Anaerobacillus alkaliphilus: one gene and its partner. The protein of the gene in region 1 interacts with the protein of each later gene in a pairwise test. Links are inferred from orthologs where the notes say so. Each region holds a gene or a part of one and is shown in the gene's direction. Other genes may lie near its edges. The genes, in order: DS745_RS17110 and DS745_RS13630.

The links.
Region 2: the proteins of DS745_RS17110 (region 1) and DS745_RS13630 interact in binary tests that used the Bacillus subtilis proteins (3 or more experiments, as listed by UniProt). The link is inferred for Anaerobacillus alkaliphilus from one-to-one orthologs.

What each region holds. Positions count from the first base shown.
Region 1 is NZ_QOUX01000046.1:395,539-398,662, reverse strand. The notes cover bases 283-3,071. They hold DS745_RS17110 (DivIVA domain-containing protein), read left to right. Parts: upstream 283-1,322; coding sequence 1,323-1,820; downstream 1,821-3,071. Other genes in these bases: ileS (isoleucine--tRNA ligase), read left to right, coding at 2,371-3,071; DS745_RS17115 (YlmH family RNA-binding protein), read left to right, coding at 453-1,226; DS745_RS17120 (YggT family protein), read left to right, coding at 283-435. In the rest of the region: more of DS745_RS17120, read left to right, coding at 175-282; more of ileS, read left to right, coding at 3,072-3,124. UniProt on the Bacillus subtilis protein: May act as a pilot protein, directing MinCD to the polar septation sites or by inhibiting MinCD at the midcell site of division. Required for polar localization of the chromosome during sporulation.
Region 2 is NZ_QOUX01000042.1:150,079-153,323, forward strand. What follows is about bases 128-3,037. They hold DS745_RS13630 (post-transcriptional regulator), read left to right. Parts: upstream 128-1,392; coding sequence 1,393-1,683; downstream 1,684-3,037. Other genes in these bases: spoVB (stage V sporulation protein B), read right to left, coding at 128-536; DS745_RS13625 (COG2426 family protein), read left to right, coding at 690-1,175; secD (protein translocase subunit SecD), read left to right, coding at 1,908-3,037. Also shown: more of spoVB, read right to left, coding at 1-127; more of secD, read left to right, coding at 3,038-3,197; protein translocase subunit SecF, read left to right, coding at 3,187-3,245. UniProt on the Bacillus subtilis protein: Required for post-transcription initiation control of the comE operon. Promotes the accumulation of its target comE mRNA to septal and polar sites.

The sequences.
Region 1 (3,124 bases):
CCAAGCAAAACGAATCGTCGATTTTTTGAGTGGAACAGTGTATGCTATAGGTGGGGACATTCAAAAGCTGGGGGCTAATATTTTCCTTTGTACTCCTGATAATGTTGACGTAACAGGTTCAATATCAGATTTCCTTTCTTCTGAATAAATATTTGAAAAGTAGGTGTTTAAATTATGGCTATGATTGGTAATCTCATCAATCAATTATTATTTTTGTATTCATATGTTGTCATTGCGTATATTCTGATGTCATGGTTTCCTAATGCAAGAGAATCTTCTATTGGACAATTCATTGCTTCACTGGTTGAACCGTACTTGGCTCCGTTTCGAAAAATTATACCTCCTCTTGGAATGATTGACATTTCTCCTATTGTTGCTATTCTTGCTTTACGTTTCGCAACAAACGGAGTTACAGCAATTTTCTCGATGTTTTAAGATAGGTATTTACAACCATGAGTGTGTATGATCATTTTCGTAAAGAAGAGCGTCCTTTTGTCGATCAAGTAATGGAATGGAAAGAAGGAGTAAAAGGACGTTTTTTACATAAGTTGACAGATTTTTTAGATCCTCGGGAACAGCAAATCTTAACGTCAATTATTGGACAAGATCCAGATGTTGTTTTTTCCTTATATGGTGGAAATGAGAATGCTGAGCGTAAACGGGCATTTTTGCACCCTCCTTATCTTGACGCCACAATAGATGACTACCAACTCTCGGCTTATAGGGTTCATTATCCCCATAAGTTTGTAAATTTGTCTCATCGAGATTTGCTAGGGTCTATGATGGGTTTGGGATTGAAAAGAGAAAAATTTGGTGACATCTTACTAGAAGAAGAACTAATACAAATTATTGTTGCTTCTGAAATAGGTAGTTATGTTGAAGCGAATCTTCAAAGTATTGGTAGGGCTCAGGTTCGTTTAGAACAAGTTTCTCTCAATACATTGATGTTACAAAAAGAAGAATGGTTAGAAAAGGTTATTACAGCAAGTTCCCTTCGCTTGGATGTTATTCTTTCGGAAATTTATCAGGTATCTAGGTCAAAAATTATGCCATATATCGAATCGAAAAAAGTGAAAATCAACTGGAAGTTAGTTGAACAACCTTCGTTCCAACTTCAAGCTGGTGATCACATCTCGGTAAGAGGGTTAGGAAGAAGTAAACTAATTACTGTACAAGGTAAAACGAAAAAAGATAAATGGCGTCTTGATATTGGTTTGCGAAAATAGCTGATAATATTTGCAGGAATTTTACTATTTATGTCGAAATAACTAATAATCTGGTTTCTCTATCTATTATTTGCGAATAAATTTGGAGGTGGCAATATGCCCTTAACACCATTAGACATTCATAACAAGGAATTCAACAGGGGTTTTCGTGGTTATGATGAAGATGAAGTAAATGAGTTTTTAGATCAAGTAATTAAAGATTATGAGATCGTCCTTCGTGAAAAAAAAGAACTTGCTGAAAAGGTTGTAGATTTAGATGAACGATTGGCTCATTTTGCCAATATTGAATCTACTCTTAATAAATCTATACTGATCGCTCAAGAAACAGCAGAAGAAGTAAAAAGAAATGCACAGAAAGAAGCTCAGTTAATTATTAAGGAAGCCGAAAAGAATGCAGATCGTATTATCAACGATTCTTTGTCAAAATCAAGAAAGATTGCCTTAGAAATTGAAGAGTTAAAAAAGCAAGCTTCTGTCTATAAAATGAGATTTAAAATGTTAATAGAAGCTCAACTTGAGATGCTCGGTACTGACGACTGGGAAGATTTAAGTAAGTCTCGAGAAGAAAGAAATGAGTATGTAAGAGAAGGTTAAAATTTTGGCCATTTCTTGACGTAGATACTATTTTTGCATATAATACCTTTATTAATTAAATGGATCAAACAGGCATGGATTGGGACAGTACTTTTTACTAAGCTAGCTTAGCGAGTCGGGGATGGTGAAAGCCCGATATAGTCATAAAAAGGAAAATCACCCATGAGCTTCACACCGAAGACTTCGAGTAGGCTGTGACGAGTCATTCACGTTACGAATTTCAAGTGAACAGCATTCGTCTGTTTATCAGGGTGGTACCGCGGGTTAACCTTCTCGTCCCTATTGTGGACAGAGAAGGTTTTTTTATTTGGTTGTTTTCGCAAAGTTTGTTGCTTTCGTAAAAATCCCAAAAGCCGGATTTTTACACAAAATACTAAGAATTCACAACTAAGTTAGTAAGTATTGCTCTTTTCTTATATAGCTTATTGGCTGATATCTTCATCTAGGGTATTTATCCGATTATTTTATTGTAAAAAAAGCTACAATGTTTACGAAAAGAGCCTTTTATTTTTATTACAATGTTTTTACTATATTAGTGGAGGATAAAATTATGGATTACAAAGACACATTACTAATGCCTAAAACGGAATTTCCGATGCGTGGGAATTTACCGAATCGTGAACCACAAATCCAAGAAAAGTGGAATGAATTGAATATCTACAAAAAGGTTCAAGAAAGAACAAAGGGTCTACCTTTATATGTATTACACGATGGACCACCTTATGCGAATGGAGATATTCATATAGGCCACGCCTTAAATAAAATTTTAAAAGATTTCATTGTACGCTATAAATCAATGGCTGGTTTTCAAGCACCTTACGTACCTGGTTGGGATACTCACGGATTACCAATCGAAACAGCTCTTACTAAAAATGGGAAAGTAAAACGTAAAGAGCTAACAGTTGCTGAATTCAGAAAACTTTGTGAAGAATATGCCCTTGATCAAGTTGATCGTCAACGAGAGCAATTCAAGCGTTTAGGTGTTCGAGGTGACTGGGAAAACCCTTATATTACTCTTCATAAATCATACGAAGCTCAGCAAATTAAAGTATTCGGCGATATGGCGAAAAAAGGCTATATTTACAAAGGTAAAAAGCCTGTTTATTGGTCTCCATCATCAGAATCTGCTCTTGCTGAAGCTGAAATTGAGTATCAAGATAAACGTTCCCCTTCTATTTATGTTGGTTTCAAAGTTAAAGATGGGAAAAATGTTTTACAAGGTGACGAAAAAATTGTTATTTGGACAACAACTCCATGGACGATCCCAGCAAATTTAGCCATTTGTTTACATCCTGAATTAGAAT
Region 2 (3,245 bases), on another replicon or contig:
CCATATGGTAAAAATGCCTTTGTAAGAACTGCTACTAAAGTAATTCTTACAACCTGTTCAATAACCTGAGAGTATGCGGAGGGCCTCATGTTCTGTCTGCCTTGGAAATAGCCCCTGAGGACTGATGATAAGGCAACGATAGGGACGATTGGAGAAATTGCCACTAATGGGTAAAATGCCCTTGCGTCAGTTAGGAAATATTTTGATATAATTGGAGCAAATGCAATCATTCCAAAAGTAAAGATGATACTTAATGTTCCTGTAGTAGCTAAAGCCACCACTAAGATTTGTTTTATCTTTTTACGATTATTTACGGCTTCAGCTTCAGCGACTAGCTTTGATATCGCTACAGGTAACCCGATTTGCGTAATGGTTATTACGAGTAATAGAGTAGGTACTGCCATGGAATACAAGCCAACGCCTTCGGCTCCCATAATACGAGCTACTACTATTTTATTTACAAATCCTAAGATTTTTACTATTAATCCAGCTAAAATCAATATAAATGCACCTTGCAAAAAACTCTGTCTACTCAAGACTACCCCTACCTTCTAAAAAATAATGGATATTTTCCGTAATTATTTATATGCTTAATAGGGGACAAAGCATGACAAGTTATATTAAATTAGATTGTATATTCCAATTTTTATACTTTTCTTTACTACATTACATAAAAAGGAGCGTTTTCTTTGAAAGAGAGTTTTCAAAATTTTTTAGTTGAGAATTTAAGTTTTCTTCCGCCAGAAGTAATCGTAATCGTAATTTCAGCAATGCCAATTTTAGAATTAAGAGGAGGAATACCTTTTGCTTTTTTAGCAGGTCTGTCGTATAGTGAGGCATTGTTTTATAGTATTCTAGGAAACTTACTTCCTATTATCCCAATACTAATTTTATTTCGACCTTTAAGTACATTTTTTATGAGGTTTCCAATCTATAAAAGCTTTTTTGACTGGTTATACAATCGTACAATGAACAAAAGTGCTAACGTAGAAAAGTTTGGTGCCCTAGGATTAATATTATTTACTGCCGTGCCGCTACCAACAACAGGTGCGTGGTCGGCTTGCTTAGCGGCAATTCTTTTCTTTATTCCGTTTCGTGCAGCCTTTTTAGCGATAGCAACAGGTGTAATTATTGCAGGTGTTGGAGTAAGTCTATTTGTTTATTCAGTCTTTTAAATGGATGTTTTCGCAAAGTTTGTTGCTTTCGTCAAAATCCCAAAAGTCGGATTTTTACACAAAATACTTAGAATTCACAACTAAATTAGTAAGTATTGCTCTTTTCTTACATAATTTATTGGCTAATGTAACCGCAGGAGCAATGTTTTTTTGTGCGACGAGTAACCGCAGGAGCAAAGTTTACGAAAAGAGCCTTAAAAATAAAGGAGGGGCCCATATGGAAGAAAAACAACAGTTTGAGGTTTGGAAAGAGGATGTACAACCTGCATTAACTAGCAAGGTAGAAGAGTTTCATATGTTGGGGTATGACCGTGCAACAGAGGAAGAGCTATGGGAGTGTGTCATTGCTAAACTACGAAGAGAAAAAAAACTTGTACAAATCCACTACTTAGTTAGTAGTATCTTAACCCTTAAAGCTACTGATTATATGACCTGGCTAACTGTTGGAGCATATAAAGCGCCCAACTGGTTTTCTTCCGATGAAGAGTTGGTATTTGGAGGAAATTAGAAATTGGAATTTCTATGAATGAAATTGACAGTATAAACATTGCATCAGTATAATTGTAATATTGTAATTATGGACAAGCATTTTTAATTGTGAATTATTACTATTGTATTATTGAAGAAGCGATTAAAAGCTTTTAAAATTAAAAACTCAATTCATAATTCATAATTCACAATTCATAATTGCTTTAATACATAGAGAGAAGTAAATAAGGAGGCATTTGGAAAATGGTTAAAAAAGGTCGTATTGCAGCTTTTTTTCTTATTGTAGCTCTACTTGCAGGCTTAGTTGCCACAACGGTAATGGATGTTGCAAAAGAAATTAAGCTAGGCTTAGACCTTCAAGGTGGATTTGAAGTCTTATATGAAGTTCATCCTGCTCATGAAGGTGATGTAATAGATGATGAAGTATTAAAAAGCACGGTAACAGCGTTAAATCAAAGGATTAACGTAATTGGTGTTTCTGAACCAAACGTGGCCATTGAAGGTGAAAACAGAATTCGTGTTCAATTGGCAGGAATCGAAGATCAACAAGCTGCCCGCGAGCTTCTTTCTACCGAAGCGCAATTATCATTTCGTGATGTAAATGACAATTTAATGCTAGACGGTGCTGATTTAAAACAAGGTGGAGCGAATGTAACCTTTAGTGAAACAAACCAACCTTGGGTAGCTGTTACTTTGAATAGCGCAAGTCAGTTTGCTGACGTCACAAGACAGGTATTAGGAAGTCAGCTTGTTATTTGGATGGATTATGAAGAAGGCGACTCTTTCATGGAAGAAGTATTAAAGCCTGAAAGTGAGAGGAAATTCATTTCGGCCCCAAGTGTAGATGAAGTTCTAAATACAACAAATGTTGTTATACGAGGGACATTCACGTTAGAAGAAGCACAATTTTTAGCAGATGTTTTAAATGCAGGTTCTCTTCCTGTCAAACTTGAAGAAATGTATTCTAATTCTGTTGGTGCAGCGTTAGGTGAAAAAGCGATGGAAATGACGATCTACGCTGGATTTATTGGTGTAGCATTAATTTTCCTTTACATGTTAATTTACTACCGTTTTATGGGGATAATTGCAGTAATAACATTATCGTTTTATATCTACTTAGTATTGGTTATCTTTAATTGGATGAATGCAGTCTTAACATTACCAGGGATTGCAGCGTTAATCTTAGGAGTCGGTATGGCTGTTGACGCTAATATCATCACCTATGAGAGAATTAAGGACGAGCTAAGAACTGGGAAAACAACGATGTCAGCTTTTAAAGCAGGGAGCCGTCGATCGTTATCAACAATTCTTGATGCAAATATTACGACTATCTTAGCTGCATCGGTATTGTTCTATTTTGGAACAATGGCGGTTCAAGGATTTGCGGTTATGTTAATCGTCAGTATTCTAACAAGTTTCTTAACAGCAGTTTACGGTTCACGTTTGCTATTAGGTCTATGGGTAAATAGCCGAGCATTAAATAAAAAGCCACGTTTGTTTGGAGTAAAGGAGAGTGAGATCAGTGAACTTTAATTTTGGAAATTCAAACCTAGATTTTGTAAAACATCGTAAAAAGTTCTT